4 regions of the Pseudoalteromonas sp. Angola-4 genome follow, and region 3 is predicted to be linked to each of the others. Evidence: predicted binding sites of a transcription regulator. Region 3 holds the regulator's gene; each other region holds the start of a gene.
What was found. Region 3 encodes sigma-54, which starts transcription at its own class of promoters, with help from an activator protein. Its sites were predicted from a motif close to GTTGGCACGNNNNTNGNNT; they were not measured.

Region 1 (5,355 bases), on a different contig from region 3:
ATATTTACGAAAACCAGTTACCGTTAATGCGCGATGTACAGCTAACACGTGAGCCGTTTGACTCACCGCAATTAAATATTAACCCAAACATAAAATCACTAGAAGATATAGAAACATGGGTAACACGAGACGATTTTGAAGTAGTAGGCTATCAATGCCACGAACCAATCCAATATCCGTTTTCAGTATAATAAGATTAAGGAGAACAAGATGAAAGCAGTGATCCCAGTAGCAGGCCTTGGAACGCGTATGTTACCTGCCACAAAAGCTATCCCTAAAGAGATGCTCCCAGTGGTAGACCGCCCGCTTATTCAATATGTAGTAAATGAAGCGGTAGCAGCAGGCGTTAAAGAGATTGTACTTGTAACGCACTCAAGTAAAAACTCTATCGAAAACCATTTTGATACCAGCTTTGAACTAGAAGCCACGCTTGAAAAACGCGTAAAGCGGCAATTACTTGCCGAAGTACAGGCAATTTGCCCTAAAGATGTGACCATTATTCACGTACGCCAAGGCGAAGCCAAAGGCTTAGGCCACGCAATTAACTGTGCAGCGCCAATTATTGGCAACGAACCCTTTGTGGTTATTTTGCCAGATGTAATTGTTGATGACGTAGAGAGCGACCTTAAAAAAGACAACCTAGCAGAGATGATCGCCCGTTTTGAAGAAACTAAGCACAGCCAAATTATGGTTGAGCCAGTACCAATGGACGAAGTAGACAAATTTGGTGTTGTTGATTTAGGTGACGTAGAGCTTCACCAAGGTGAAAGCTCGCCAATTATAAACATGGTAGAAAAACCGCCAGTAGATGAAGCACCTTCAAACCTATCTGTAGTAGGGCGTTATGTATTGAGCGAAAACATTTGGCCACTTCTTGCTAAAACGCCGCAAGGGGCTGGCAACGAAATTCAACTTACAGATGCAATTGCCATGCTAATGCAGCAAGAAAAAGTAGACGCGTACGCAATGAAAGGCCGCAGCCACGATTGTGGTAGTAAAATAGGCTACTTAAAAGCAACGATAGAGTTTGCTCTGCGCCGCGACGAGTTTGCAGATGATTTAAAAACATTTATTAAATCGTTAATTTAGTTTTTATTAAATTACCCACCAAGGCGCCTGTTTAGGCGCCTTTTTTAGTGCTAAATTATTAATACAAAAATAGGTATGGGTTTACTTAATTTTAACCACGCCAGTAATAAAGATGGTCTACGCTTAATTATGTTCTGAATTTGACTTGCGTTATATAGCAACATAACGTAATTTATATTGTAAAGTTTATGTTAATTGGCATCAAAGTTGTATTAAAAGCCAAACTCACGGAAGGGTCATGTTAATTTTATCTAAGCAGGTAAATTAGCGTGCGGGAGCAAAAATCGCTCATTGTTTAAATTGCTAAGTTAAACGCTTTCTTGTGAGAATGTTTAACTGAAATGTAAGTGCACAGGCACTGCTTTCAGGATAACGGGTACATGCTTAAATTAAAAAAATACTATAAACACTTTTTTGTATGCCTTTTTACGCTTACGTTTGGCACGGCGTGCTCTATTACGCCTACCGCTAAACCTGCTGTTGATAATGAAATACCTAACACCACGCCCGATTACGTATCGATAACTGCACTAGAGCTTGCGCAATTAAAAGATGCCGCAATGCAATGGCAGCAAGCACGCGCCGGTATAGAGCGTATTTTAAAGCTTGAAAAAGAAATTACTTACCTGGTTAATCACATAGATATAATAAACTCTAAAGCTATTGCACAATCTAATGCAAGCCCTGCCTACAGCAGCCGTTACACTCGCACGCCTTCGCGTACAACCAGTAATAAGCCACGTCGTCAGCAAACTTACAAAGCTGCTAACAATAACCAAAAGCAAACTATAAAGCTTAATACCCCTAAACATGTATTTGCATTACAAGTTGCCTCGGTTGATTCTAAGCAGGATGTAGCCAAAGCCTGGCAAGAACTAAATACCAAAGCAGCGCCACTATTTAGAGATAAAATATTAACCAACGTAGAAACCGCAAAAATAAATGATAAAACCTTTTATCGCTTAAAGCTTGGCTCTTATAAAAACCTTAAAAATGCCAAAGCCGACTGTGAAGTATTTAAAATGTATAAGCTCGACTGCATTGTAAGTAACTACACCGATAAGCCAATTAAACTTTAATAGTGATACCAACCCGCAATAATAAATAATCATTTGACGGGCCTAATCGAGTTGCGTTCTGCGTTAATAAATCTCGTTTAGAACAACTAAATAGCAATTTTTTTGCCTAGCTATCAATACGTTTTACTATCCTCATAATAGATTACTTAATTAAGCTAATTGGTATAAAAGCGCAATAGGCCGTAGCACGCGTGACTTGCTTAGCGTTGATTGGCTGTTAAAATAGCGCCCACTCTTACCCATATTAACAACATACTTATGCTGCACTACAAGGATTTTTTAGCCACATTAGTTTTAGGCTTTGCATTATCAAACAGTGCTCACGCACTAGCAACGGCCCAAAAGCAGGCGGTGCTCATTAAAAAAGATGACTTAGCCGTACTAAAAGAGTCAGCGCAGCAGTGGCAACAAACCAAGCCTCAACTAGAAAGACTGTTAAAGCTAGAAAGTGAATTACAGCGCACAGTAGATAAATTAAAACAACTTAACGCGCAGCCAAAACAACAGCAAACTAACCACTTAGCTGTTGTAAATACAAATGCGCTGTTTGCTGTGCAAGTGGGGGCATATAAAAATAAAGCGGTACTTGAAGCGGCTATAAAGCAATTTCAATCGGCCTCAAATAAGCTTGAAGTAAATACCGAGCAAGTACTGATTGACCAGCACACCTTTTATAGATTAAAGCTTGGTGCGTTTAAAACAAAAGAAGCAGCAAAGGATGCATGTAAGTCATTAATAAAAATTAATAACTGCTTTGTAACCTACTACGTCAAAACGCCTCAAAGTTAATTAACCTGAACTCTGGTTAAGAGCCTTACTAGCATATTGAACTATCTTGATACTTAAATTTATTATCTCTGGCTAGAGATAGGTTTATTATCCAGAGTTTAGGTTAATTAGGCATAATAATTGCTTCATCCTCGGTATGTTTTAAAGAGGACGGCAACTATGCGCCTTTTACTGCCTTTAGTATTGTTAAATTTAACTGCTTGCAATTTGGTTCCGCCCCCAGAGCCGAGTGTGCCTACTGACGCGCCAAAAGCAGCAATGGCCCCCTATACCGTTAACGAGTATGTAGCAAATCTAACCTCGCAGCTTAACCATGTAAATGGCGCTTTAAATGCCAATGCGCGCATTGGTGTGAGTAGCTTTTTTTATGCCGATGCTTTAGATACTAAGGTAGTAGCAGGGCAGGCCTCGGGTTTGAGCTTACAAATTCAAGAAAGCTTATTAACGCAATTTACCCAGCTTGGCTATCATACCGTTGAGTACCGCCTTGGCAATAACCTTATATTAGCGCAAAACGCAGACAGCATATTAAGCCGCGACTTAAGTAAATTACGCAATCGCCAAAATATTGACTTAGTCATCACCGGCACTGTAACGCGACAACAGCATGCTTATATAGTTAATGCACGACTCGTTAATATTGAAAACAAGCAAGTACTGTCGGCAGGCAGCACAGAGATCCCTATAAATGTAATGTGGGGAAATGAAAAAATTCAGCAGCGTGACGGCTCTTTGTACCGCAGCGAATATTAATCAGGAGCACACCATGAGAAACCTATTAATTACCCTATGTTTGCCATTAGGCTTTGGCTGTTCGCAAATGTTAAATTCGCTACATTCAGAGCCAGAGCAGGTTGAGCAAGACAATGCAGCCCAGCTTGTTTCAGAGCAACGTGCGGTAAAAGCACCTGCACCAAATGAAGCGTTATTTCAGTCTAATTTAAACAAGCAAAGTAACTACACCAAAAGTGCCCCCGCAAAACGCAAAAATATAAACCATTATGTGCGCGGGATAATGCAAGACATGGTCGAAAACCTGCAATACGTAAACGACAAAACGCCACTTGCCGTTTCTAGCTTTGTATTTTTAGATGATGACTACAGCGATGGAAGCCTGTTAGGTAACCAAATAGCCGAAAGCTTTATGCATGAACTGCATAGTTTTGGAGTACCGGTTATCGATTTTAAAACCACCGATTATATGCGAGTAACCCCCGCAGGCGACTTTGTATTTAGCCGCGACTACCTAGAGCTAAACCAAGATCAAAACTTTAATTACGTATTAGCAGGAACACTTGTGAGCCACCAAGGCGGCGTACTGGTAAATGCTCGAATAGTGGGCATTAAAAGTAAAGCGGTAGTGGGCAGTGCGCAAGGGTTTATTCCTCAATCAGTGGTGGATGCGCTAAACAGTAGCTATCGCACCGACGGAATTATGCTTAAACAAGCCAGCGAGTGAGGTTGACCATGTTTTACAAACTATCTGCTATAGCAGGGCTAACGGCAACGTTAGCATTAACTGGCTGTTCAATAACGCAAAATAATGAGCATAACGAAAGCATAAACACGCGCTCAGACTACACCGTGGTAACGCAAAGTAGCCAACCAACGCCAGTGTATGCCAACCAATCTGTGCAGCAGCAAAGTGAGTACGACACAGCAAGGCAGTTTACACCGCTTAAACACCACAAAACGCTGGCAAACTATGTAGAGCAAATGGCGCTGGATTTAGTCGATACGCTTGAAGCCGAAGCGCCCGATAACAACAGCATCAACATAGCGGTTACCACCATTGTAGATTTAGACGCATCGCTTAATAAAAGTAATCAGTTGGGTAATCAATTAGCAGAGACGTTTATTCATCAGCTGCAAAAATTTGGCTACGGCGTGGTAGATTTTAAAACCATGGACAACATTGATGTATCAAACAGAGGCGACTTTGTGTTATCTCGCGATATAGAAAAGCTAAGCGAAAGCAGCATGGCTAACTATGTATTAGCAGGTACGTTAATTTACCGCCCAAATGGCGTAGCAGTAAACACCCGCGTTATAAATGTTCACAGCAAACATATTGTAGCAAGCAGCCGCAAACTCATACCACTGTACGTGTTAAACAAAGAAGATATATATTTATCAAGCAATTAAGTTAATTTTAGCTTGATATGAAAAACAAGATGCCGTTATAATTTTTGTAAGCTGTAAGCTCGATGCGGCCTCTTAGTTAAATGGATATAACGGCCCCCTCCTAAGGGGCAGTTGCAGGTTCGATTCCTGCAGGGGCTACCAATTCATGTTTTCCATAGTAATTCATATTAGTTTATATTGACTCGTATTAAGTCAGCCTCCCTTCTTATCTCTTGTGTTTAAAGGTTTTGATGGTATCTCCTGAACGAACTTA
Region 2 (5,355 bases), on a different contig from region 3:
GCTGGGTAAACTTAACGGCATTATTAATTAAGTTCCATACCACTTGGCGTAAACGCGTTGGGTCTAGGAGTGCATAAACATCTAATGTGCCATTTCGCTCAATTGAAAATTCAAGCTCTTTTTGTTCAGCAATTAAGCCGGCAAAGTTCACTACATCGTTAATAAAGTCTGAAACGTTAATAGAGTCGGTTGCTATATCTAACTGCTCTCGGTCTATTTTATCTAAATCTATAATATCGTTAAAAATATTCCCTAAGGTTTCAGCACTCGAAAACACCGTATTACACCAACTGCGTTGCTGTTTATTAAGCTCTGTATCAAGTAGCATTCGGGTTAAACCTACAATGCCATTTAATGGCGTGCGCAGCTCATGACTAAGCGTTGCTATAAACTTACCTTTATCCTTATAGGCTGTTTCAAGCGCTTGTGCTGCTTCTTTACGGCTGGTTATATCACGGCCAAATGCAAGCAAACCTATGTAGTCACCTTGATCGTTTATAAACGGTAATTTACGCAGCTCAAACCAACGGTTTTCACCATTAACCATATATTCAACATCAATTGTCAGCGCTTGATGCGTTTGCTCGACTTGTTTATCGGTTCTGAGTACTTCTGCTAAAAAGTAGCTAGGGAAAATCTGCTCCACTGTTTTACCAATTAGTTCAGCGCTGGTTTTGCCCATAACCTCTTCAAACATTTTATTACAGCCGGCAAACACGCCGTTGTTATCTCGGTAATAAAATAAATCGGGGGAAGAGTCGACAATAGAGCGAAGGAGCATGCCTTGCTGAGCAAGTTCTTGTTGTGTTTTTTTACGCTCTGCTATTTCGCGGCGAAGCTCTTCAATGGCGCGATGCTTGGCATGAAAGGCCATTTTTCGCTCATCTATTTCAATGTTGAGGCGGTTGATATTATCTTTTAATGTTTGATTTAACAGCTTTTCTTGTTTTGTGGCGCTGTCTAAATAAGCGTATGAGGCATCTAATTGTCTAATCGAGTTGAGTAAAATACTGATCATAAAGGGAGATACAACCGCAGTAAAAAATACCACAGCTAAAATATCAACTAAATTAACCTCACCCAGTGCCACATAATAAAACATACTCGACAATATAAGCGACACGCCTAATAAAAGCGCGTAGCACATTGCCGCGGTTTTTAACTCGCCAAAGCGAGTTATTAAACTAGAAAGTACTCGAGCCCAAGGGCTCAAAGAAGAATCGGTCATAGGTCAGTGTATCTCGTTACTAGGCATAAATAAAAAGTGCCTATTAATAGTCAAACGCATTTTGCAGCAGATTTTAGCATTTTTCTATTAGCTATATTCATGTTGTGCGACAAAAACAGAAAATTTTCATGTTTACTTTTGCCTACTTGTTAAACTCATCATTTCAGCAATAAATTATTTAGTGTAAAATGCTGCGCTTTATTATGACCAATAACGAGTAGCGCACATGCAAACCAACATGCCCGATATAGCTGATACGGCTCCCGCCTTACAAACAGGTAAGTTAGACTGGGTTGGTATGGGCGAAATAGAACTGCCATTTATTTTTGAATCGAAAGATTTAGCACCCGTTACCGTTAACGCAAAAGCGCGTGCCTTTGTTAATTTGCATAAAGAAGACGCTAAAGGCATTCATATGTCGCGTTTATTTTTAGCGCTTGATTTACTCTCAACAGAGCAACAAGTTAACCCACAAACTTTAGCTCAAGCACTCGATACCTTTATCACCAGCCACGAAGGATTAAGTGACAAAGCCCAAATAGAGTTTAAATTTGAATTACCGCTGCGTCGTAAATCGTTATTAAGCGGTAAAGCAGGTTGGAAAAACTACCCAATTACCCTAACCAGCACTATTGAAAATAGCGTAATTAGCTACGAGCTAAGCGTTGATGTTACTTATTCATCAACCTGTCCATGCTCTGCAGCACTTGCTCGTCAACTTATTCAAAATGCTTTTAGCGAAAAGTTTAACCAAGAAACACTTAATCAAAAAGATGTTTTAGCATGGCTAGGTACAACGCAGGGTATTGTGGCAACGCCTCACTCCCAGCGTTCAATTGCAAACGTTAAAGTAAAGCTAGACAACACAATTAGTGAATTTGACGTAGTAAATTTAATTGATACATTAGAAGCTGAGCTAAAAACCCCCGTACAAGCGGCAGTAAAACGTGAAGATGAGCAAGAATTTGCCCGCCTTAACGGTCAAAATTTAATGTTTTGTGAAGACGCTGCACGTAAAATTAAAGCGGTTCTTGAAAACGATAACTTTAGTGATTACTGGCTACAAATTAACCATTATGAATCGCTCCATGCGCATGATGCAGTCGCGATTGCCGTTAAAGGAATTGAGGGCGGTTACAAAGCCTAACAGCCCTGCTGCATTAATAATAAATACATACGGTAATTAGCCATAATAACCAATTTTTAGGCACGTAAATTGCTTTACTTGAGCAGTGTCAATTTGTTGTTATGGAGTTACCGTATGGAATTCGCTTTATTATCAATTTTAGTATTAGTGGTTGGGGCCTCTGTGGTTGCGTCAAAATTTAGTGATGATGGCGGCAATCCCTATCCTTTTACCCGCAAACAAACCGTGTTTACACAGGTTGAGGGTGCATTTTTAAATCTTTTAGAGCGTGCGGTAGGCGATCAATACAAAATTGTGAGCCGCGTCAAACTCATCGATGTAATCGACTGCAAGCAAGGCCTTTCTGCTAAATCAAAACGTGCAGCTTTAGCTAAAGCTAAAAATAAACAACTCGATTTTGTGCTGGTAGATAAAGAAAAAATGACGATAGTGGCAGCGGTCGATTTAGTTAACAACGCCAATAAAGATGGCCACAAAGCGCAGCGCGACTGGTTTGTAAACGGCGCTTTAGAATCCGCTGGCATTCCACATATTCGTATGAAAGTAAAATCAGGCTACCGCCCTTCTGAGGTGCGCGATGCAATTATGTTTAAATTAGGCAAACCTGCAGCGGTGCAATCGGCTCGTCCAACACGTAATCGTGTAAGTAAACCTGCGGTATTGTCACCTTCTCAGGCTAAAGCCCAAACCACTGCGTTAGCCGAAATTTAAAATAGAATTAAATACTCTCCTAAAAGTATTTAAAGCGAGCCGTAAAACAGCTCGCTTTTTTGTTTTTTATTGCTAACTTCACGTATAATCTACGTATTCAAACTCAGGAATCAAACACTATGAATGTTGGTATTATTGGCGCAATGGAGCCAGAAGTTAAAATTTTACGTGAAGCAATGCAAAACCCACAAGTGCTAACAAAAGCAGGGTTTACCTTTTACACAGGCGAATTAGCAGGTAATACAGTAACACTTGTGCAATCGGGTATTGGTAAAGTGGCATCAACGATTGCAACCACGTTATTAATTGATAACTTTAATCCTGACTGTGTTATCAACACAGGTTCTGCCGGTGGCTTTGATCCCTCTTTAAGTGTTGGCGATGTTGTTATCTCTTCTGAAGTACGTCACCACGATGTAGATGTAACCGCTTTTGGCTACGAAATCGGCCAAGTTCCACAAATGCCAGCAGGCTTTGCCGCACACCCAAAACTAGTTGAAGCTGCCGAGCAAACCATTGCGCAAATTAGCGAAGTAAAAACCTTAGTAGGCTTAATTTGTACGGGTGATTCATTTATGTGTGATCCAGTGCGAATTGATAAAGCACGCAGCGACTTTCCTACAATGCTTGCAGTAGAAATGGAAGGCGCGTCTATTGCGCAAACATGTTTTGCGCTTAATACGCCATTTGTGGTTATTCGCTCTATGTCTGACATTGCCGGTAAAGAGTCGCCGCAATCGTTTGAAGAATACTTAGAGACTGCATCAATCAACTCATCAAAAATGGTTGTTGCACTATTGGAAAAGCTAACAAAAGTTACGCTGTAAATGCTAAGCAATATTGTTCAAAACCATTTGGACTTTATTGCCTTTTTTGTGGCGCTCATTGCTGAGCGCTTTTTCCCGTTAAAAAGCTGGTATCACCCTAATACAGTATTAACCGCTGTATTTAGTGCTATAGGTAAACGGGTTTATAAACCAAGTGAGCCTAAAAGTTACCTTTATTTAGCCTCCACTCTTGCCTGTACGCTAGTTTTAAGCGTTATTCTTATTATTATTGTGTTACTGCTTGAATTTGCCTTTTATCCTGAGCTGCTCGCGGGCCTCATTTTATATTTGTGCCTAGAAAGCAAAGCGATTGAAAAAAAAGCCCTGCGTGTTGCAAAGTTAGTAAAACAAAACCAAAAATCTACCGCGCGTGAACTCGTAAAGCCACTGCTTGCCCGAGAGGTCAATAAGCTCTCAGCGCCAGGTATTATTAAAGCCTTAATTGAAAGCTTAATTTTACGAACTGCCCGTAATTACTTTACCGTTATATTTATATTTTTATTACTTGGGCCAATTGCCGCTTTAGCGTATCGGCTACTGACTTTAATGCAGCATGCTTGGCGCGCCGATATATCACCTAATAGCCACTTTTTAAAACCGCTTAAACTACTTTTGTTTATAATCGAATTTATCCCCGTACGCTTACTTGCATTAACCATTGCCGCAAGCAAAGCCAGTAAACAAAGTATGCATTACATAAAGCACTATGGCAGACACTTTTATCAAACAAATACAGGGTGGATTTTAAGTGTGTGCTCCGCCTCTATTGGCGTACAGCTAGGCGGCCCTGCGGTTTATTTTGGTAAGCGTTTTAATAAAATGCGAATTGGGACCGAGCGACTCCCAAAACCCGAAGACGTCCCTGTGCTCATAAATAGATTAAATCAAGCGCGTGCCTTTTGGCTGTTAGTTATTATCAGTATTGAGATATTAAAGCTGATTTAATAGTTTTTTAGCAGCCAAAATACGCGCACAAAAAAACCAGCCTAAGCTGGTTTTTTAGTTTTAACTGCGCTTACGCTACAGTAATGTTGGCAAACTTACGTTTACCTACTTGGTAAATAGCGGTCGTGCCTTTTGCTACTTCAAGTTTTGTATCAGTGATTTTATCTTCACCGTTAAGTTTTACTGCACCTTGCTTAATCATGCGCATTGCTTCAGAAGTACTGGCTACTAAATTAGCTTCTTTAAGTAAGTTAGCAATTAAAATACCTTCTTCTGCAATCGTAATTGTCAGCTCAGGGATTTCATCAGGTAGCGCTTTTTTCTGAAAACGTTTGATAAAGTCATCGTGTGCGGCTTGCGCAGCTTCTTCACTGTGAAAACGTGCAATTAACTCTTTCGCCAGCTCAATCTTAATATCACGCGGGTTAGTGCCCTGCTCTACGCGTTGTTTTTGCGCTGCAATTTCTTCGATTGATAAGCTGCTTAGTAAGTCGTAG
Region 3 (5,355 bases):
ACGAATTTTGACATTCGGATGCGTCATAGCAAAGCTCTCACCAATGGCTTGCGCTAAATAAACCGAGCGGTGTTGACCACCAGTACAGCCAATTGCAATAGTGAGGTAACTACGGTTATTACGCTCTAAGTGTGGCAACCAAGTTTGTACAAAGGTTTGAATTTGCCAAGTGAATTTTTGCACTATGCTGTGATTTGCCAAAAAATCTTTTACTGGTTGATCAAGGCCCGTAAGCGGTTTGAGTTCAGGCTCCCAGTGGGGGTTTGGCAAAAAGCGAGCATCAAAAACATAATCAGCTTCTTTAGGTATGCCGTGTTTAAAGCCAAACGATTCAAACGTTACAATAAGTTGCTTATCTTTTTTACCCAGTATTTTTTCGCGAATTGACTCTGCTAATTGGTGCACACTTAAATCGGTGGTATCTAGCATAAAGTCAGCGCGCGTTACGAGTACATCAAGCAGTTCTTTTTCTTTTTTTATTGCTAAATCAAGCGGCAGTGAATCGATGGATAAAGGGTGTAATCTGCGTGTTTCTGAAAAACGTTTGATCAGTGTTTGATCATCACTATCTAAATAAAACAGTGTGGGTTTAGCAAAGTCAGGAAGGTACTCGAGAATATCGTTAAATTCGTCTTGTTCTTTGGGAATATTACGAACATCTATGCTAACGGCTATTTTGTCATAGTTATCTGAAACACTTCGCACTAAAGAGGGCAGTAGGTTGACCGGAATATTATCTACGCAATAATAGCCTAAATCTTCAACCACGCGTAAAGCAACCGACTTACCTGAACCAGAACGGCCGCTTATGATAATTAACTCCATTTATAGCCCTTAGTATTTACTACGATTGATCAACAATTACTTGATACAGCTCTGCATCGGTTTTAGCACTACGCAGCTGTTTACAAAATTCTTTGTTGCTCAGTTTATCAGCTATGGTTGCCAGAGTCTTTAGGTGCTGTTGGTTATCGCCATCTGGTACGATGAGTGCAACAAAAATATCAACAGGGCAGTTATCAATAGCATCAAAGTTAACAGGAGTGTCGCTAACAAGTACTAAAGCCAGCGGCTCTTCTACGCCACCCATTCTGCCATGAGGAATGGCGATACCCCGGCCAATACCAGTACTGCCTAGCTTTTCTCTGCTTGCCAGCGCATTAAGAATATCTTGTTGTGGTAAGTAGGGGAGCTTTTCATGAGCAAGCTCACTGATAAACTCTAAAATTCTTTTTTTACTACTAAAAAGGACCGCAGCTTTGCTGCAGTCCTGGCATACTAATGTACTTAATTTCATAATATTAGTGTCTAGCAAGCTTCTCTTTATGTTTTATGACTTGACGATCGAGCTTGTCAATCAACGAGTCTATAGCGGCATACATATCTTGGTGCTCTGTTGAGGCAAATAAATCTGCGCCACTTACATGAATAGTCGCTTCTGCTTTTTGGTTGAGTTTTTCTACATCGAGAATGACATGCACATTGCTAATATGATCTGAGTGCCTTTCTAGCTTTGCAAATTTATTATTTACATAGTCTCTAAGTGAATCAGTTACTTCTACGTGACGACCAGTTAGGTTTAGTTGCATAAGCATTTCCTCTTTGTTTTTTACGTCTTATATCAAACTCTTTCTCTGATTTGACGGTGGAATAGCTAGCGATTCACGGTATTTTGCTATTGTGCGTCTAGCTACTTTAATTCCTTGCTCTGCCAATATATCCGCAATTTTACTATCACTCAATGGTTTAGCTGAGTTTTCCGCGGCAATTAGCTTTTTAATTAGGGCACGTATTGCGGTTGATGAACACTCGCCGCCATTTTCAGTGCTTACGTGGCTTGAGAAAAAATACTTAAGCTCAAATATACCACGTGGTGTATGCATATATTTTTGCGTAGTAACACGCGAAATTGTCGATTCATGCATTTCTACCATTTCAGCAACATCGTTTAAAACCATTGGCTTCATGGCTTCGGGGCCATGTTCAAAAAATGCCTGTTGCTGTTTTACAATACAGTTTGTTACCTTAAGCAGCGTGTCGTTTCTGCTTTCAAGGCTTTTTATAAACCATTTAGCTTCTTGTAAGTGAGAGCGAATAAACTGGCTATCACCACTTGATTTTACGGTACGTGACATAGCCGCGTACTGACTATTTACGCGTATTTTTGGCATGCTATCTGGGTTTAGCTCTACCACCCAGCGGCCTTTTATTTTTTTAACCGACACATCTGGTATCACATACTCCGACTCTTCCCTTACTATTGTATCTGCAGGTTTTGGGTTGAGGGTATGTATTAGGGTCATGACCTCTTTAAGCTCGTCTTCTTTAAGCTTAGTCTTTTTCATTAATGTACGATAGTCGCGTGCCGCTAATAGATCAATGTGATCGGTTAAGATCATTTTAGTTTGTTCTATAAAAGGGGTGTCTTTATCAAACTGGTTTAGCTGAATACACAAGCACTCTTGTAAACTGCGCGCGGCTATACCTACAGGGTCAAATAACTGAATACGCTTTAAAACGGCTTCTATTTCATCAAGTTCAACTTCAACTTCGTCATCGTTTTCTTGGTTAAAGCTCTCTAAAATCTCTTCGCAACTTAGCGTTAAAATACCCGAGTCATCTACAGCTTCTACAATGGCAATAGCAATGGCTTCGTCAGTTGGGCTAAAAGGAGTAAGCTGAAGCTGCCACATTAAATACTCATGTAGCGTTTCAGTAGAGGCACCTTGATAAATAGACTCATCTTCCGGCATTGGGCCTGAGGATGCCGCAGGGGCTGCGCTCATGTACTCATCCCAGGTTACATCCATTGCCATATCATCGCTAACGGTGTCTTTATTTAAAGCTTCGCCACTGTCTTGCTCGTACTCGCTGGTTGTACCGTCAGCCGATGCGCTTACGGTTACATCATCCGTATCTGCTTTTTGTTCATTTTTTCCAGCCGACTCTTCCGTGTAATCTTGCTCTTCTACTTCTAATAGCGGGTTGCTATCAAGTGCTTCTTGTATTTCTTGCTGGAGATCCAATGTACTGAGCTGCAGCAAGCGAATCGCTTGTTGCAATTGTGGAGTCATTGTAAGTTGCTGGCCCATGCGCAGCTGTAATGATTGCCTCATGTATCTCTAACAATCCTTTTATGTTGTTATAATTAATATTAGCAGATGCTTGTAGGTGTGGCTTAAATGTTACAGCCTAAATTGCTCGCCTAAATAAACATCGCGTACAGTTTTGTCATTTAATACGTGTTCTGGGGTGCCAGATGCAATTAGCTCCCCATGAGAAACAATGTAGGCTTTTTCACAAACATCAAGGGTTTCTCTTACATTGTGATCGGTAATTAATACGCCAATGCCACGGTTTTTAAGATGTTCTATTATTTTCTTTATATCTAACACTGAAATCGGATCAACACCAGCAAAAGGCTCATCCAATAAAATAAATTTAGGGTTTGCTGCCAGTGCTCTGGCAATTTCTACACGGCGGCGTTCACCACCAGAAAGCGCCATACCTTGGCTATCGCGAATATGCTGAATACTGAATTCATCAAGTAAGTTGTTAAGCGTTTCTTCTCGCGCGGCTTTATTGAGCTCTTTACGCGTTTCTAAAATAGCCATTAAGTTTTGATAAACTGTCAGCTTTCTAAATATTGATGACTCTTGCGGCAAATAGCCAATGCCTAAACGGGCGCGGCTGTGCATAGGTAATAACGTAATGTCGTTATCATCAATAGAAATTTTACCTTTGTCGCTAGGTACTAATCCTACAATCATGTAAAAGGTGGTGGTTTTACCTGCGCCATTAGGGCCCAATAAGCCAACAATGCTGCCGGCTTCTACCTCAAGGCCTACATTTTTTACAACTTGGCGGCCTTTATAGCTTTTTGCTAATAGTTTTGCTTTTAAGGTGCTCATGGTTGACCTTCGTTACCTGTTTTTTCTTTAATTTTTGCTTCAACAGGCACTAAAATTGTGTGGACACGATCCGTAGAGTTTTCGTCTTTTTCTGCGCTAATAAGCTGCTGCTGCATGTCGTAGGTAATACTTTTAGCATTAATTTTTTGACCGGCTTGTGCGACTTCAGCATCGCCAACAAGCGTTAAAAAGCGCTTTGCTACGTCGTAACGTACTTCGTTTGCGCTGGCACTCATTACGGTACCGTCGTCTTGTTTTTCTTCGAAGTAGGCTGGGCTGCCAGTGGCAATAAGGAGTTGTTTGTTATCCCCTAAGTCTTCACGTTTATGTACTTCGAGTCGGTCGGCTGTAATTTTGCGATTACCATGCACAATTTCGACGTTCTTTTCAAAAATACCTACGTTTTCTTTAAGTTGGCCTTCTTGACGGTCTGCACTAATAGAAATTTGATTTGCTGGCGGTTGAGCGGCAGGCTCAGCAGCAGAGGCGCTAAATGCAAGCATTAGCGATGGGATAATAAGTATTTTAGTGAGTTTATTGGTCATAATATATTGTTCGCGTATGGTTAATTAGTTTTATTACTTCGGTTTTTAAATCGGCTTCAAGGCCTTTACCGACAATTTTTAAATTAGGCCCAGTGACAACCACTGGCTGCTCAGAGCGCATTGTTAACGCTTTAATGTCGACTTCGATGTTATCGGCATTGATGTTATCTATCATGGCGTTATCAACTAAATTTTTAGCAACCACATTGCCTTCTAAAATAAGTTGTTTATCTTCGTAAAGCGTTGCTTCGTCTGCATTTATTCGCCATGTTTGTTTTTCGTTATATAAAGTAAAAATAGGTTTTTCAAAAAATGTAAAACCAAGCTGTTGGTACAGCTCCATTTTAGCCGCTGTGACTTTATGGCTTATTTTGCCTTGCTCGTCATAGGCTGTTTGCTTAAGCTCTATAGCGGTGTAATCGGGCTTTGCAATTACTTCAGGTTCTTGCTCTAGCGCTACATTGGTTTGGGTAAAATAAGGGTACCAAAGCCAAACCATACAGCCGATGAATAACGCACTGAGTATAACGCGTGCTGCATTCATGAACTGGTGCCTTGTGTTGTCAGCGCTATGCCATTCTCTAGCATAAGTAAGTCTGTGAGCTCTCTAACGGCGCCAAAGCCGCCAGGCATTTGCGTAGTGTAATGCGATAAGCGCTTAATAAGCGGGTGCGCATCGTTTACTGCAACGGCAAAGCCAACGCGCTCCATTACTGGCATGTCAGGGCCATCGTCGCCAATGTAGGCTATTTGTTCATCAGTTAACTTTAAAGTGTTTTTGAGTTCTTGATAAGCAATAAGTTTGTCTTCTTGGCCTTGATAAATGTGCTGCACGGTTAAGCTGCTCATGCGAGTTTGCACTATTTCTGAGTGACGCCCCGTAATGACCGCAACTTCAA
Region 4 (5,355 bases), on a different contig from region 3:
TGGGTTATTCTCAAGCCCAACTTTATTAACTACACGCGCCGCCATCGGTACTGCCGATACACCCGCAGCACCAATTAAAGGGTTAATAGGTGTTTTAGAAAGCTTGTTAAGGCCTTTTGCCATAAACACACCCGACGCTGTACCAATAGCAAATGCCAGCGCACCGAGCACCAAAATACCAATGGTTTCTACAGTTAAAAACTGATCGGCCGCTAGTTTAGAGCCCACTGCCAAACCTAAAAATATCGTGGTTATATTAATAATTTCGTTTTGGGCACTGTTACTAAGCCTATCCACAACACCAGACTCACGCATTAAATTACCTAAACAGAACATGCCTACCAGTGGAATAGCCGCTGGTAAAAACATAGCGGTTAAGCTCAGTACCATTAAAGGAAATACTATTTTTTCTTTTTTAGATACTTTGCGCAGCTCTGGCATTTTAATAGCACGCTCATCAGGTGTAGTTAATGCGCGCATAATTGGCGGCTGAATAATTGGCACTAACGCCATGTAAGAATAAGCAGCAACCGCAATGGCACCTAGTAAATCAGGGGCAAGCTTAGATGCTAAAAATATGGCTGTAGGGCCATCGGCACCGCCAATAATGGCAATGGCTGAGGCATCTTGTAAGCTAAATTCAAAGCCAGGTACATAGTTTAATAAAATGGCCCCAAACAAGGTGGCAAAAATACCAAACTGCGCGGCTGCACCCAGTAATAACATACGCGGGTTGGCAATAAGCGCACTAAAATCAGTCAGCGCCCCTACTCCCATAAAAATTAATAAAGGGAAGATCCCCGTATCAATACCTACGTAATACACGTAATAAAGCAAACCACCTGGGTCAGAAAGCCCAGCAACCGGAATATTAGTCAGTATTGCGCCAAAGCCAATCGGCAGCAGTAATAGGGGTTCAAAGTTTTTAGCAATGGCTAAAAACAACAACAAACACCCTACCGCAATCATTATTAAGCCAGGAAACGTAAAGTTAGCAATGCCGGTAGCATGCCAAAGGTTTAAAAGACCTTCCATTAAAGCTACTCCTACGCCATCGCTATAATTGCATCGCCCGTTGTCACAGCATCACCTTCAGACACTAAGACCTCAGCCACAGTACCTGAGTGCATTGCACGAACCTCGGTTTCCATTTTCATCGCTTCCATAATAACAACCACATCGCCTTCGTTTACGGCTTGGCCTGCTTTTACTTTTACTTTAAAAATATTACCTGCCAGTGGCGCATTCAGTGTTTCACCTGATGCAACCGATGCTGATTGTGGTAAGTGCTCTGAATCTTTTAGCGTTACCTCTTTAAGCTCGCCACCTTGCGCAACCACTACATCGTAAACTTTACCGTCAACTTTAACGCTGTATTGCTCAGCGCTAACACCTTTGTTGCTTGTAGGTTTTGCTGCAGGCTTAGCGTTTGCATCATCAGCACTTGGCACTGCTTCAAAGGCATCTGGGTTATTACGGTTTTTAATAAATTTAAGGCCAACCTGTGGGAATAATGCATAGGTAAGCACATCATCTATTTGCTCATCAGCAAGTGTTAAACCTTGTTCTTGCGCTTCTTTTTGCAGCTCTGCTTCAAGCGATGCAAGCTCTGGGGCTATATTATCTGCAGGGCGACACGTAATAACCTCGCTGCCATCAAGCACTCGCTCTTGCAGCTCTTTGTTCATAGGTGCAGGTGTTAAACCATACTCGCCTTTTAAAACACCGGCGGTTTCTTTGGTAATTGTTTTATAACGCTCACCCGTAAGCACATTTAGTACTGCTTGTGTGCCTACAATTTGCGATGTTGGAGTAACTAGCGGAATAAAACCTAAATCTTCACGCACGCGTGGGATCTCAAGTAATACTTCATTTAGCTTATCTGCTGCGCCTTGCTCTTTAAGTTGGTTTTCCATGTTGGTTAACATGCCACCAGGTACTTGCGCGAGTAAAATACGGCCATCAACACCTTTAAGGCTCCCCTCAAAGGCAGCGTACTTTTTACGTACATCTCTAAAGTAAGCCGCTATTTCTTCTAGCTGGTTTAAATCTAATTCGGTATCGCGGGGCGTACCTTCAACAATAGCTACAATGGTTTCTGTAGCTGAATGACCGTAAGTCATACTCATTGAAGAAATTGCGGTATCAAGCATATCAATGCCTGCATCAATGGCTTTTTGATACGTAGCTGTACTTAAACCGGTGGTTGCATGGCACTGCATAGCAATAGGGATAGAAACGGTTTCTTTTAGCCCTTTAATAAGTTGCTCTGCATCGTATGGTTTTAATAAGCCTGCCATATCTTTAATACAAATAGAGTGACAACCTAAATCCTCTAGCTGTTTTGCAAGGGTTGACCACATATCAAGGGTATGCACTGGGCTTACAGTATAAGAAATAGTGCCTTGTGCGTGTGCTCCTACTTTTACAGCCGCTTTAATTGCCGTTTCTAAGTTACGCACATCGTTCATGGCGTCAAAAATACGAAATACATCTACACCATTTTTGTGGGCACGCTCTACAAACTTTTCTACCACGTCATCGGCATAGTGGCGGTAACCCAATAAATTTTGCCCGCGCAATAGCATTTGCTGTTTAGTATTGGGCATTGCTTTTTTAAGGGCACGAATACGCTCCCACGGATCTTCACCTAAATAACGAATACACGAGTCAAACGTAGCGCCGCCCCATGACTCAATAGACCAATAACCGGCATCATCAAGTTTGCTAGCAATAGGGAGCATGTCATCTAAGCGCATACGGGTTGCAAGTAAAGACTGATGAGCATCGCGTAAAACAAGTTCTGTTAATTTTAATTTAGCCATGTGTGCCTCTTATTTATTATTTGATTTGTACTGAGCAATGGCAGCACTAATAGCAGCGATGTGCTCGTTTGACACACCTTGAGATTTTAAAGATGGTGATTTAACCGGTATTGCAACTTCAGCCTCGTCAAAACGAGCAACCAAGTTAGACATGAGTGACACAGCACCAATCAATATTGAAAGAAATACAAACACGCCCACCATGCCCGTCAGCATCAAGCTACCTGCGGTTGTGAGTACAGCTCCTATATCCATTTTTCTCCCCCTGCACTATATAGCGATACAAAAAACCGCTTTATTTAAATAATTATTCACCGAATGATAACAAAACTTTTAACTTTGTCCACCACCTGTCAATTGGTAAAACCAATTAAAATTAAACTAACATACAGTCACAATAGTTAACATAGCTAATACAGGGTTAAATTAGCTTAGATATAGATGATAAAAATAACCGTTATAGGCAAAGGTTATATGATTAAACCCAAAAAAACTTAAAAACTATAAAAAATAGTAAGTTAAACGGCAGGTAAAAAATCAGTTTGGGCTAAAATGTAAATTGGTCTTACCAAGACTAGTAAAGCAGCGCACAAAAAATATTTATTTTTTTACTCTCTTTACAATAGTGTGAATAAGTTACATCGTTAAACGTAAAACTTACCAATCCTAAATTTACAACCTTCGCTCAAAAAACCATAACATATTGAAAATTAATAAAATTAAACTCTGGCACGCAACTGGCATTATTACTTTCGAACGAATTTGATAACCAAGGAGAAAACAATGTTACGCTGGACAATTACATTTTTAGTTATTGCTTTAATCGCTGCAGTGTTAGGTTTTGGTGGTATCGCAGGTGCCGCAGCTGGTATAGCAAAAATTATATTCTTTATCTTTTTAGTACTTTTAGTGATTTCTTTAGTTTCAGGTGCGCTGCGCGGTAAATCGCCCAGGTAGCTACTAACATACTTAAAACACTAAACAATCAACATATACAAGGAATTACATTATGAACTCAACAACTTTAAAAGCAGCACTAATCGCCGTATTTGCAGGTTTCTTTATGATGGGTTGTGAAGACAACCACGCAGAAGAAGCCGGTGAGCGTATTGATGAAGCAGTAACTGACGTGCAAAACTCTGTTGAAGATGCATGTGAAAATGTAAAAGAAGGCGTTAACGCAGAAGAAACTAACTGTTAATCTGTTTGGAAACGTAAAAAACGGCTTTTAATAAGCCGTTTTTTTGTGCGCTAACAAAAAGCGGCTTCTAACTCTTATAATGCATAGCCTACATTAACGGGTGTGATTTTTACGCTAGCTTGTTAAAATAGCGAAAACTATTACTTATTAGCAATTATGGCACTGACCACCACATACACACTCGATAAACCCTACTACTACGAATGCTTTGACGAGTCCCACTCTTATAGTAAAGCAGCCAAGCCAAAGTATTTTTTGCTGGCATTACTGGTGTGCTTAGGTTTAATTAGTATTTACGCCATGGACGATCATTACCTAGGTACATTTTTAATAATGCTGGGTGTATTAGAATGCGTTGCCTTTTATTACCGCAGGCCTTGGTGGGTTACGCGCCAAATGTTTAGTCGTGCTTCGGGTTCAACGGTTACTCTTTCGTTTACCGATGACGCTATTAGCACCGAAAACCACTATAAAAGCCATACATTTAAGTGGGCAGAAATAACCCATATTATTAAAACCAACCACGGCTACTTAGTGCACCATAATAAAGGTATGCAATATATTTCTAGCAGTGTATTAACCGATGAAATGCGCGATTTTATAAACAAAAAAGCCACTCAGTGAGTGGCTTTTGGTATAGCTAAGTGCATTACTCAGCTAAGTATAACTGTTGATTAAGCATTGCCCGGATTAGGGTTAGACTTTTCAGCTTGTATACGCATGTAAATCTCTTCACGATGCACTGAAACGTCTTTAGGTGCGTTAACACCAATTCGAACTTGATTTCCTTTAACACCTAATACAGTAACAGTTACTTCGTCACCAATCATTAGGGTTTCACCTACTCTACGAGTTAGTATTAGCATTCTCTTGCTCCCATGTTCCAATAAATTATAAGATTCCGCTTGACCATTTTAATGAAAAATTGATTGAAAAGTAAGTAAAAACTCCCAAACTATCCATTTTCTGTTAAAAATTCTGAGTGTAACGCTCTTACTGCTAGTTCTAAATACTTCTCGTCAATTAAAACCGATACCTTGATTTCAGACGTCGATACTAAAACTATGTGTATGCCTTCTTGCGCCAATGCATCAAAAAATTGATGCGCTACACCACTGTGAGACTTCATTCCTATGCCAACAGCCGACACTTTTGCAACTGTTGTATCACTAGAAATGCTATCAGCCTGCAGATTTACCTGTTGTTGAGTTAGTAAATCGTGTGCTTGCAAATAGTCATTTGAATGCACAGTAAAAGCATAGTCTATTTTTTCAAAGTTATGATTAACTTGACTAATCATATCTATTTCGATGCCATTTTCTGCAAAAA

Region 1: a site for sigma-54 is predicted at 3,065-3,083, ahead of PSH48_RS10965 (FlgO family outer membrane protein). Genes of this name have one in related genera too.
Region 2: a site for sigma-54 is predicted at 2,432-2,450, ahead of PSH48_RS13225 (DUF2726 domain-containing protein). Genes of this name have one in related genera too.
Region 4: a site for sigma-54 is predicted at 3,551-3,569, ahead of PSH48_RS13175 (DUF1328 domain-containing protein). Genes of this name have one in related genera too.

The regions. Positions count from the first base shown of each region.
Region 1 is NZ_JAQREK010000008.1:28,285-33,639, reverse strand. It holds gene PSH48_RS10985 (thymidylate synthase) at 1-191, shown strand, start outside; gene galU (UTP--glucose-1-phosphate uridylyltransferase GalU) at 211-1,089, shown strand; gene PSH48_RS10975 (SPOR domain-containing protein) at 1,470-2,168, shown strand; gene PSH48_RS10970 (SPOR domain-containing protein) at 2,427-2,957, shown strand; gene PSH48_RS10965 (FlgO family outer membrane protein) at 3,117-3,710, shown strand; gene PSH48_RS10960 (FlgO family outer membrane protein) at 3,724-4,416, shown strand; gene PSH48_RS10955 (FlgO family outer membrane protein) at 4,425-5,102, shown strand; tRNA gene PSH48_RS10950 (tRNA-Arg) at 5,169-5,243, shown strand.
Region 2 is NZ_JAQREK010000011.1:20,748-26,102, reverse strand. It holds gene arcB (aerobic respiration two-component sensor histidine kinase ArcB) at 1-1,228, opposite strand, end outside; gene folE2 (GTP cyclohydrolase FolE2) at 1,455-2,375, shown strand; gene PSH48_RS13225 (DUF2726 domain-containing protein) at 2,490-3,086, shown strand; gene mtnN (5'-methylthioadenosine/S-adenosylhomocysteine nucleosidase) at 3,206-3,913, shown strand; gene PSH48_RS13215 (cobalamin biosynthesis protein CobD/CbiB) at 3,914-4,858, shown strand; gene tyrS (tyrosine--tRNA ligase) at 4,929-5,355, opposite strand, start outside.
Region 3 is NZ_JAQREK010000009.1:61,876-67,230, forward strand. It holds gene rapZ (RNase adapter RapZ) at 1-825, opposite strand, end outside; gene PSH48_RS11840 (PTS sugar transporter subunit IIA) at 845-1,297, opposite strand; gene hpf (ribosome hibernation promoting factor) at 1,302-1,589, opposite strand; gene PSH48_RS11850 (RNA polymerase factor sigma-54) at 1,617-3,116, opposite strand; gene lptB (LPS export ABC transporter ATP-binding protein) at 3,186-3,911, opposite strand; gene lptA (lipopolysaccharide transport periplasmic protein LptA) at 3,908-4,456, opposite strand; gene lptC (LPS export ABC transporter periplasmic protein LptC) at 4,446-5,000, opposite strand; gene kdsC (3-deoxy-manno-octulosonate-8-phosphatase KdsC) at 4,997-5,355, opposite strand, start outside.
Region 4 is NZ_JAQREK010000011.1:11,455-16,809, reverse strand. It holds gene PSH48_RS13190 (sodium ion-translocating decarboxylase subunit beta) at 1-1,035, opposite strand, end outside; gene oadA (sodium-extruding oxaloacetate decarboxylase subunit alpha) at 1,047-2,825, opposite strand; gene PSH48_RS13180 (OadG family protein) at 2,835-3,080, opposite strand; gene PSH48_RS13175 (DUF1328 domain-containing protein) at 3,609-3,782, shown strand; gene PSH48_RS13170 (hypothetical protein) at 3,835-4,026, shown strand; gene PSH48_RS13165 (YcxB family protein) at 4,183-4,650, shown strand; gene csrA (carbon storage regulator CsrA) at 4,701-4,892, opposite strand; gene PSH48_RS13155 (aspartate kinase) at 4,982-5,355, opposite strand, start outside.